2 regions of the Paraburkholderia agricolaris genome follow, and region 1 is predicted to be linked to the other one. Evidence: riboswitches for the same ligand, from Rfam matches in the RefSeq annotation. Region 1 holds a riboswitch; the other holds the start of a gene.

What was found. A riboswitch is a leader RNA that binds a small molecule or an ion and turns the genes downstream of it on or off. The one in region 1 is predicted to bind glycine.
Region 2: it holds a riboswitch for glycine, as region 1 does, so the genes downstream of both, GH665_RS29680 (D-amino acid dehydrogenase) here and gcvT (glycine cleavage system aminomethyltransferase GcvT) in region 1, are expected to answer to the same signal.

Annotation. Positions count from the first base shown of each region.
Region 1 is NZ_QPER01000001.1:4,686,038-4,691,162, reverse strand. It holds gene gcvT (glycine cleavage system aminomethyltransferase GcvT) at 1-1,071, opposite strand, end outside; glycine riboswitch at 1,154-1,314, opposite strand; glycine riboswitch at 1,348-1,449, opposite strand; gene GH665_RS20755 (hypothetical protein) at 1,603-1,956, opposite strand; gene GH665_RS20750 (oxidoreductase) at 2,183-3,232, opposite strand; gene GH665_RS20745 (UvrD-helicase domain-containing protein) at 3,638-5,125, shown strand, end outside.
Region 2 is NZ_QPER01000002.1:1,854,903-1,860,027, forward strand. It holds gene GH665_RS29665 (nicotinate phosphoribosyltransferase) at 1-534, opposite strand, end outside; gene GH665_RS29670 (phosphoribosyltransferase family protein) at 555-1,367, opposite strand; gene GH665_RS29675 (NUDIX hydrolase) at 1,495-2,193, shown strand; gene GH665_RS29680 (D-amino acid dehydrogenase) at 2,218-3,429, opposite strand; glycine riboswitch at 3,604-3,697, opposite strand; gene GH665_RS29685 (LysE family translocator) at 3,930-4,562, shown strand; gene GH665_RS29690 (GNAT family N-acetyltransferase) at 4,617-5,125, opposite strand, start outside.

The DNA.
Region 1 (5,125 bases):
GCTTGCAGGGACGTTTTTGTCACGAATCTGGACGTGAACGGTGTCGCCCGGCTGCACGCCTTTCGGCACGCGCGCAAAAGCGATCGATTCCTGCATGGTGGGGGAAAAAGTGCCGCTGGTGATTTCGCCTTCGCCTTGGGGCGTGACGACTTGCTGATGAGCACGCAGCACGCCTGCCGCCTTGCCGTTTTCCTTCAGCAGGATCAGACCGACGAACGCGGCTTGCGAGCCGTTGGCTTCGAGCTTGCCCTTGCCGATGAAGTCGCGCGGCGAGCTCAGATCGACGGTCCAGGCGAGGCCGGCGTCGAGCGGCGAGACGTTGTCGTCCATGTCCTGGCCGTACAGGTTCATGCCGGCTTCGAGGCGCAGCGTGTCTCGTGCGCCAAGACCTGCGGGGCGCACGCCTTGTGCCTGCAGCGCGTTCCACAACGCTGCGACGTGGTCCGCCGGGACGATGATTTCAAAGCCGTCTTCGCCGGTGTAGCCGGTGCGGGCGACGGTGAGTTCGCCGAACGGCGTAGCGTCGACGCGCGCGGCGTTGAAGGGTTTCAGGTTTTCCGTGGCGGCGCGCGCGGCCGGTATGGTTTGCCAGACTTTTTCGCGGGCGTTCGGGCCTTGCACGGCGACGATCGCGTAGTCGCGGCGCGGCGTGATGGTCAGGCCAAAGCCGCCTTCGGCGTTGAGCTGGCCGAACCACGCAATGTCTTTATCGGCGGTGCCGGCGTTGACGACCACGCGGAAGTGATCTTCGCCGAAGTAATAAACGATCAGATCGTCGATCACGCCGCCGTTCGGGTTCAGCAGACAGGAGTAGAGCGCGCGGCCCGGCGTTTGCAGCTTGGCGACGTTGTTGGCCAGCGCGTATTCGAAGAAGGCGCGTACACGCTCGCCAGTGAAATCGACGACGCACATGTGCGAGACGTCGAACATGCCGGCGTCGGTACGCACGGCGCGGTGTTCGTCGATCTGCGAGCCGTAATTGACAGGCATGTCCCAGCCGCCGAAATCGACCATGCGGGCGTTGAGCGCACGATGGGTGGCGTTGAGCGGGGTGTGTTTGAGTTCGGTCATGGGGCCTCAGGCGTCTCGCGAAACAAAAAAGGCCATGCGGCGCTACGCCTCGCGGCCTGCCGGCTGCGAGCGATTTGCGTTGCATGACCCCTCTGTCCTCGATACCTGAGAGATTGCGCTGCCGTGCGATGTGAAGCCGTGATCGCTACGGTGAAACGCGCGCCCCTTCGGTGGGCAGCTTGCCGGAATCTGCACCGCTATAAACGATGCAGACGGCTACTGCCGCTCTCCAGAGTGCGAAAAACCGATGCGTTGACGTTGCTATAACGCGGGTTTCTCGACGCGGCCGGTCCTTTTGCCTGAGAGTTTGTGGGTGTGCCCCTTCGGCGGTGCGGCCTGCGATTTTCTGCGGCCAGCACGCTCTCCCGACGCGTGCGGCGAATGTACGCGAGGGCCGGGGGCTTGTCAAATAAAGGCCCGCAACGGGCAAGGTGGGCGGCTCAGCGGGCTTGCTGAGGTCAAAAAAAGCGCGGGACGCAATGCCCGCGCTTCTTTGCTTCGGTGCCTGAACTGGCGCGATTATTCGCCGATTTATTCGCCGATGGCGTGTGCCGCGTTGTCCAGTTCCTGGTTCAACACGCGCTGTTCGTCGCCGGACAGACCGCCGCCGTGTTGCGCCGCCATATCGTGCGCTTCCTGGCGGATCACGTCGAGACGGTGGTGCAATGCGCCGCCTTGCGGGGGCGGGTAATAGCCTTGGTTGACGTGAGCGTCAATACGACGGCTCAGGTTGTCGATGCGGCCATTGACTTGATGGAGGCGCTCATCCGCAATCTGCTGCGGGTTGGGGCGCGGCGCCGGCGCGGGTTGCTGGGGCGCCACCACGCAGGCGGCGAGAGAGCTGAGCAATGCGCATGCTGCTACTGCGCGGGCGATACGGGGCATGGACTCTCCGGAAGTCGTTGTCGTTTTGTGTAGGTGCTACTGGGGTAGCAACGGATTGCCGGCGATTTACGCTGACCGCAAAGAGGGGGTTATTTGTAACGTTATGTTCCTTTCGGGATTGTCAGGAGTTTCGCGCCGGGCGGCGGCAGTGTTCGCGTGCCACCGCCGGACAATCCGAAAGGCAGGCAAGTGCCTTGTAAGTACCCTGTAACGTACGCAAAAAAAGTCAGCGAATACGTTCGAACGGCAGCCGGACTCCCTCTTCCGAACTCCGGGCGGCAAGCTCGATGATCGTCATCACGTCGACCGCGTCCTGAGCGCTGACAGGAAATTTCACGCCGTTCTGGATGGCATCCGCCAAAGCAATATAGAAGCCGACGTAATCCCCATTGCGCGTAGGCACCTCCCGCTCCACCTCCTGACCGCCTTCGAGCACGCGCAGCACGCCTGCCGCATTGCCGGCACCGAATCCTTCGTCGCCAGGCCGCAGGCCTGCTTTCAACTGATCTTCCTGCGTATCGAGGCCGTACTTCACGTAGCTTCCCTGCGTGCCGTGAATCGTAAATCTCGGCGCAGCCAGCGCAGTCAACGCGCTTGCATGCAATACCACCTCGAACTCACCGTATCCGAGTTGAATATGCACGTAGTCTGGCGCGCTGGCCTGGTCGCGGTGCGTGCGAACCGTCGCGAACACCGTCTGCGGCGCGCCGAACAACGCCAACGACTGATCGATCAGGTGCGGGCCGAGATCGAACAGCAAGCCGCCGCCGCGCGACGCTTCCTCGCGCCAACGCTGCTTGACTTCCGGCCGGAAACGGTCGAAATGCGATTCGTACTGCGTGATGCGCCCTAACTCCCTGTTGGCCAGCAGATCCCGGACGGTCAGAAAATCACCGTCCCAGCGGCGGTTATGAAAGGGCACGAAGCGCTTGCTGCGGGCGAGTGCGATGTTGGCGAGCGTGTGGGCATCCGCGGCGCTTAGCGTGACCGGCTTGTCCACCACCACGTGCTTGCCCGCTTCCAGCGTGCGGCGCGCCAGGTCGAAGTGCGTGTCATTGGGCGTCGCGATGACGATACAGTCGATTTCCTCGAGCGCCAGCAGGGCGTCGAGATCGGCCACCACCTTTGCGTGTGGGTAATCGGCCTGCGCGCGCTCGGGGTGACTCGTCGCGATGGCCGCGACGCTCGCCCGCCCGCAGTGTTCGATCACTGGCGCATGAAAGGTCGCGCCAGCAAAACCGTAACCCATCAATCCAATCTTCAGCGATGCGGACATGCGTGTCTTCCTGCAGAAACGGCGCGCCGTTTTGCCACCGCGGCGACGGCGCGCAACACTGTAATTGTGGCATGTCTCGAAGGCGGACTGTCAGCGTTGCCGCAGGCGCCTGTCAGGGATATCTGTCACCAGGTCGTACAAGCAAGGCCTTGGTATTGAGTGGGAGCCGCCATCGGGGCGCCGGACGCGGCGTGGGTTTTGCTCGTCCATTTCTGGTCTGCCACATTCATCCGCGTCATTTATCCGTGTTAACATCGCTCCTCTCGCGCGCAAGCGTGGCGAGCCGGAACCCCGCGGCACAAGCGGCGCTGGTCCAGCCGCCGGCCCCGCGCAGCATGCCCCCGGGCCTTCGGTCTCGCGATTCCGCACCTAAGCGCCCTCAACCGCATTACCCATCCACAGACGATGTCCGCAGGCCTGAACCCCGCTCAAAATGAAGCGGTCCGTTATCTTGACGGTCCGTGTCTCGTGCTCGCCGGCGCCGGCAGCGGCAAGACGCGCGTGATCACGCAGAAAATCGCGCACCTGATCGAGGCCAAGGGTTTCGAGCCGCGCCATATCGCCGCCGTCACGTTCACGAACAAGGCCGCGTTGGAAATGCGCGAGCGCGTGGGCAAGCTGCTCGAGGGCAAGACGCTCACCACGCCCGGCAAGGAAGGCCGCAAAGTGCCCGTCAACCAGTTGACGGTCTGTACCTTCCACTCGCTCGGCGTGCAGATTCTGCGGCAGGAAGCGGAACACGTCGGCTTGAAACCGCAGTTCTCGATCATGGATTCGGACGACTGCTTCGGCATGATTCAGGAGCAGGTCGGCTCGACGGACAAGGGCTTCATCCGCAAGATCCAGTCGATCATTTCGCTGTGGAAGAACGGCATGATCATGCCGGAGCAGGCGATCGCGATTGCCGCGAATGAAGATGAACATCAGGCGGCGATCGTCTACCGTAATTACGTGGCGACGCTGCACGCCTATCAGGCGGTCGATTTCGACGATCTGATCCGTCTACCCGCCGAACTCTTCGAGAAGAACGAGCAGGTGCGCGACCGCTGGCAGAACAAGCTGCGCTATCTGCTGATCGACGAGTATCAGGACACCAACGCGTGTCAGTACGAACTGGTGAAGCTGTTGGCCGGCAAGCGCGCGGCGTTCACGGCGGTCGGCGACGACGATCAGGCGATTTACGGCTGGCGCGGCGCGACGCTCGAAAACCTCGGTCAGCTCAGCAAGGATTTTCCAAAGCTGCATCTGATCAAGCTTGAGCAGAACTACCGTTCGACGGTGCGTATTCTCACCGCAGCGAACAACGTGATCGCGAACAACCCGAAGCTGTTCGAGAAGAAGCTGTGGTCCGAACACGGCATGGGCGACACGATCACCGTCACGCCTTGCAACGACGAAGAGCACGAAGCCGAGTCGGTGGTGTTTCGCCTGTCCGCGCACAAGTTCGAGCGGCGCGCGAATTTCCGCGACTACGCGATCCTGTATCGCGGCAACTTCCAGGCGCGCATCTTCGAACAGGTGCTGCGTCGCGAGCGGATTCCGTATGTGCTGTCGGGCGGGCAGTCGTTCTTCGACAAAGCTGAGATCAAGGATATCTGCGCGTATTTGCGCCTGATCGCCAACGCAAACGACGACCCCGCGTTCATCCGCGCGATCACCACGCCGCGCCGCGGTGTCGGCAATACGACACTCGAAGCGCTTGGCTCGTTTGCGGGTCAGGCAAAAGTGTCGCTATTCGAAGCGGTTTATATGGGCGGTATTGAAGCCCGCTTGTCGCCGCGTCAGATCGAACCGATGCGGGTGTTCTGCGACTTCATGCAGCGGCTCACCGACCGCGCCGAGAAGGATGCCGCCGGCCCGCTGCTCGACGAACTGATGGACGCGATCCACTAC
Region 2 (5,125 bases), on a different contig from region 1:
CTCGAACGCGATGGTCGCCACCGTGGAGGGCTTCCACGATTCGCAGCTGAAGATCGTTTCGAAGTACGTCGAAACCCACGGAAAGTCTGGATGGGTGTTGATGAAGATGACCGGCGGCACCTTGATGTCCACCCGCGAGCCCTCCGGCAGCGAGCGGATCTCAAGCGGCAGATAGCCCAGATCATGCAGGTCTTCGAGACTGGACACCGGAACCGCGCCCGGACCCAGGGCCGTGTCCATGCGACGCTTGTATTTACGTATGGCCTGGGTCTTCGGCTTGCGGAAGAACTCACTGTCGAACAGGTCGATCAGGAACTCCTGGATGAAGCCTTGCAGACCGAACCAGACAACCTTGTCGTCGAAGAGCTCACGCAACACCGGCGCGTACTTCGCCGAACGGGGCGTGAAGTTCGCGACGAGTTTCGTGGTCGAACCCGGGTACATTGACGGGTGGCCGGTCTTGTAGAAATCGGCGAGGTTGAACGGGACGAGCTGGTTTTTCTCGAGGACTTCTGTGCGTTCGGGGGCGTTCATGAAAGTCTCCTGCGATGGGTTCAGACCACCTGGCAGCGGGTGTCGCTGGTCCAGTTGTTGCGTGTGAAAACCGTCTGGTAGTGTTCGAGAAGAGGGCCGAGGCCTTTGCTGAAAATACCGTGGGTGACGTACAGATAGAGCGGGTGATTCTGACGCTGCCCGGCCTGCCGCGTTCGCAGGGCCGACGCCAGTTCGGTGAATGTGCGCCCGCCGTCGCAGATATCGTCCACGACGAGCAAGGGGCAATCGGGCAGATCGCCCACCACCTGAGTGCCGGTGATCTTGCCAGTTTGGGTATTGCGGACCTTTTCGGCGAAAACGACTTCGAGTTCCAGCGCACGAGCCAGATACATCACCCGCTTGCGTGCGCCGGCATCCGGCGCGACCAGTGCGACGCGTCCCAGGGCGGCTTGCGCCCGGCGAAGCGACGGCAACGGATCAGCGATCACGACCCGGTTCAGCAAGGCCGTCACGACGTCGCTGTGCGGGTCCTGAATTTCGACTTGCGTGTAGTTCTGCGCATTGATCAGGTCGCAGAATACCCGGGCGCTCAGCGCCTCGCCGGCATTGGCCACGCGGTCCTGGCGAGCGTATGGCACGTAGGGCATCGACAACCGGAGCGGTGTGCCCGGATAGCCGCGGCGCAGTGCATCCGTGACCAGCAGCAGCGTCATGACCGACTCTGCGTCGGGCAGGTGGGCCTGAATGCGCAGCGCCTCGGCGGGCAGATCCAGTTCCACGGCGACATTGACCTCGCCACCTGGGAAGACCAGTTTGCGTATCGGCAGCACCTGTTCGGACCGATCGCGTGACACCGCAAAAACCTGAATCATTGCTATCCTCCATGGACCTTCGTCGAGATGTTCGACTAACTTGGTTCAAGTATAATCCGACTTAGTTGAGTTTTGCAACTAAGTATGGAAAAATACTTGTGCCGCATATTCGGCAGGGGATTTTCCAATGAAACACAGCCACACCACGCCGGACGTAAGCGTCGACATTGTTTTGCTGACTTTGGACGATGGGCGGCTGAAGGTTGCGCTACACCGGCGCGAGCGCTCGCCTGGGAAAGGCAGTCTGGCGCTACCGGGCGGTTACGTGCATGTGGACGAGGATGCTTCCATGGAAGCGACGGCCTACCGCGTGCTGCGGGACAAAACCGGGCTCGTACCGCGTTACCTCGAACAGTTGCGAACCTTCGGCGGCCCTGATCGCGATCCCCGCGGCTGGTCGGTTGCCGTCGCGCACGTCGCGCTGATTCCGCACGCCGAACTGAGCGAGGCCGGGGCAGGGGTATTTCACTTCTACGACGTGGACGAGCTTCCGGAACTCGTCTTCGACCACGCCGGGCAGGTTCAGGAGGCGGTGCAGCGCGTGCGCAACAAGGCAAGCTATTCCACGCTGCCGTGCTGGCTGCTGCCGGAACTGTTCACGTTGACGCAGCTTCAGGGCATTTACGAACAGATTTTTGGCGAGACCGTGTCGCGCGGTACGTTCCGGTCGCGTTTGGGCATCAAGGTGGGAGAACTTACGCCGGGTGAAGCGGCTGACGAGGCGGACATTCTGATTGCGACCGACCAGTTTCAGGGCGGCAATCAGCGTCCGGCTCGTCTTTTCCGGGTGAACCGGCTCAGTCTTTTCAAGCGGGCATTCTGGTAACGGCATGCCCGTGCGTGCGCGGGCCTATTCAATAACCCCGGCTACCGCCTGCGCCGTGGCTGCCGACAACGTCCACCCCAGATGCCCGTGGCCGGTGTTGTAGAACACGCCACGCCGCTTGCCGCGGCCCACCTTGGGCAGCATGCTCGGCAACATCGGCCGCAAGCCCGCCCACGGAATCACGCGCGACGTCGACACCTCTGGAAAATGCCGGCGCGTCCAGTCCACCAGCGGAGCGATCCGGTCCGAGCGGATATCGCGGTTAAAGCCGTTGATCTCCGCCGTGCCCGCCACCCGGAAACGATCAACACCGAGCCGGCTCGTCACGATCTTCGCGCTATCGTCGAGCAAGCTGACCCACGGCGCGCGCTGTTGGCTGACTTCATCGTCGAGGTACACGGTGATCGAATAGCCCTTCACCGGATAGACGTTTACGTGATCGCCCAGCATCGCCGCAAAGTCGCGGCTCTTCACTCCGGCGCACACGACGATCCGCTCAAAGGCAAAGCGCTGTAACTCGCCCTCGAGATTGACCGTCATCGAAAACCGTCCTTCGGCCGGCTGGTCGATCGCTGTGATCTCGGCATCGTAATGAAACTCGACGCCGTGCCGCGCGCAGGCGCTGGCGAGGCCGCGTGTGAATTTATGAATGTCGCCGGTCGAGTCGGAAGGCGTGAAGAAGCCGCCGAAAAAATCGCCCTGCAGCGCAGGCTCGATCTGCTGCAACTCCGTGGCCGTCACCGGATTGCGATCGAGACCGCCTTCGCGCAACAACGCATTCACCTTGTTCGCCGCGTCGAATTCCTTGCGGGTCTTGTAGATGTGCAGAATGCCGCGCCGCTCCAGATCGAAGTCAATCCCTTCGCGCTCGGCAATCGAAAACAGATGTTCGCGCGCCGCAATCGCGAGCCGGACGGTCTCGACCGTGTTCGCGCGGTAATGCGGAATCTGCCGCAGAAACTCTCCCATCCACGAATACTTGTGCCACGTGGGCATGGGATTGAGCAGCAGCGGGGCGTCGCGCGTGAGCATCCAGCGCAGGCCCTTCAGTACGGTGGCGGCGCTGTTCCAGACTTCGGCATTGCTGGCGGACAACTGCCCGCCATTGGCGAACGAGGTCTCCATCGCAGCATAGCGATGACGTTCGAACACGGTGACGTGGTGGCCGCGCTGCGCGAGGGCGTGAGCAGTCGTGACGCCGGTAATGCCGGCGCCAATAATGGCGATTCGTGACATGACATGATCCAGAGTAGTTGGGCATCACCGGTGTCGATTTCGTGTCGAAACCGGCGTCGATGCCCCATCTGTCCATGTACCTGAGAGTTTCTTCCCGCAAGCAGAGGAGCGCGATCTAGGCGCCATGCCGGGAATCCCCTTCGGTGGGCGCGCACGGCGCCGCTCTCCAGATGTTCCTGCTGCGCGGTCCTTTTGCCTGAGAGTTTCCGGGGCGGTTGCTCCGTCGGCGTCGTCACAAGCCTCTGACGATCTCTCCCGCACTGCATTGCAGAACGGCTCGACAATACCGGGCAAAAAATTTCGCCGCAAGTGTTTCGTGTGATGCCGCGCCCAATCGATCCGGCGACCCCTTGCGCGGGGCAGGCTGAAAAGCCCCATCGGCAGGACGGCGATTGGGTTGGCGTGGGCGACATCGGCTATGACATCGGCTATGACATCGGCTATGACATCGGCTATATTCGGCGGCATAGTGCCCGCCTTCAATCGACAGAGGAGCCGCCGTGCCCACTGCTACAACGTTGCTCGCTTTCGCGCTGGTCTCACTCGGCATGGTGCTTACGCCGGGTCCGAACATGATCTACCTGATCTCGCGATCGCTCTGCCAGGGGCGGCGCGCCGGGCTCGTGTCACTCGGCGGCGTCGCGCTCGGCTACGTGTTCTATATGTTTTGTGCCGCGTTCGGTATCACGGCGCTGCTGTTGACGGTGCCCTATGCGTACGACGCGCTGCGTTTCGGCGGCGCGCTTTACCTGTTGTATCTGGCCTGGCAGGCGGTCAAACCGGGTGGCCGCTCACCGTTCCAGGTGCGCGACCTGCCGCACGACAGCCGCCGCAAGCTCTTTACGATGGGCCTCGTCACGAACCTCGCGAATCCGAAGATCGCGGTCATGTACCTGTCGCTGCTGCCGCAGTTCATTTCGCCGGGGCACGGCAGCGTGCTGTCGCAATCGATCGCGCTCGGCTGCGTGCAGATTGTCATTGCGGTCACGGTCAATGCGCTGATTGCCAGCATGGCGGGTTCGATCGCCGGCTTTCTCGCCGGGCGCCCGGTGTGGCTGCTGGTGCAACGCTGGCTGATGGGCACCGTGCTCGCCGGCCTGGCCGTGCGGATCGCGTTCGACGCGCGCCGTTAAGCCACGCGCTGAAGACGCGCGCGAATCTTCAGCGCTGTCTTGCGCGCCGGCTCGTCACAACGCCTTGTACATGATGGTGGTCGAATCGAGCCGCTCCTCCCGCGTGTCGCGGCAAAACTGCGGAATCACACCGGCCGTTTGATAACCCAGCGCGGTATAGAGCGGCTCCGCTTTATCGCCGGTGCGCGTATCGAGTGTTAGCAAGCTGCGTTGCAGTTGCCGCGCACGGCGCTCCAGCTCCACCATCAGCGCTTTGGCAATGCCTTGGCGGCGAAACGCCGGGTGAACCAGCAGCTTGCGCACTTCGGCGCGATGGCGTTGATTGGGCATCGTGTCGTAATCGAGTTGCACGGTGCCCGCGATCGACTCGCCATGACGCGCGACGAACAATACCAGCGCGCCCGCACGCAGCGACGGCAACACCTTGCCGCTCCAGAACGCCTCACTCTCTGCAACGCTATGCGGCAGCACAAATCCCACGCTCGCGCCGTCATGGACGCAGGCACGCAGCAGCGCGCCGAGTTCGGGCAGATGCCGGACGAGCTCGTCGGCGGAGAAGGTCG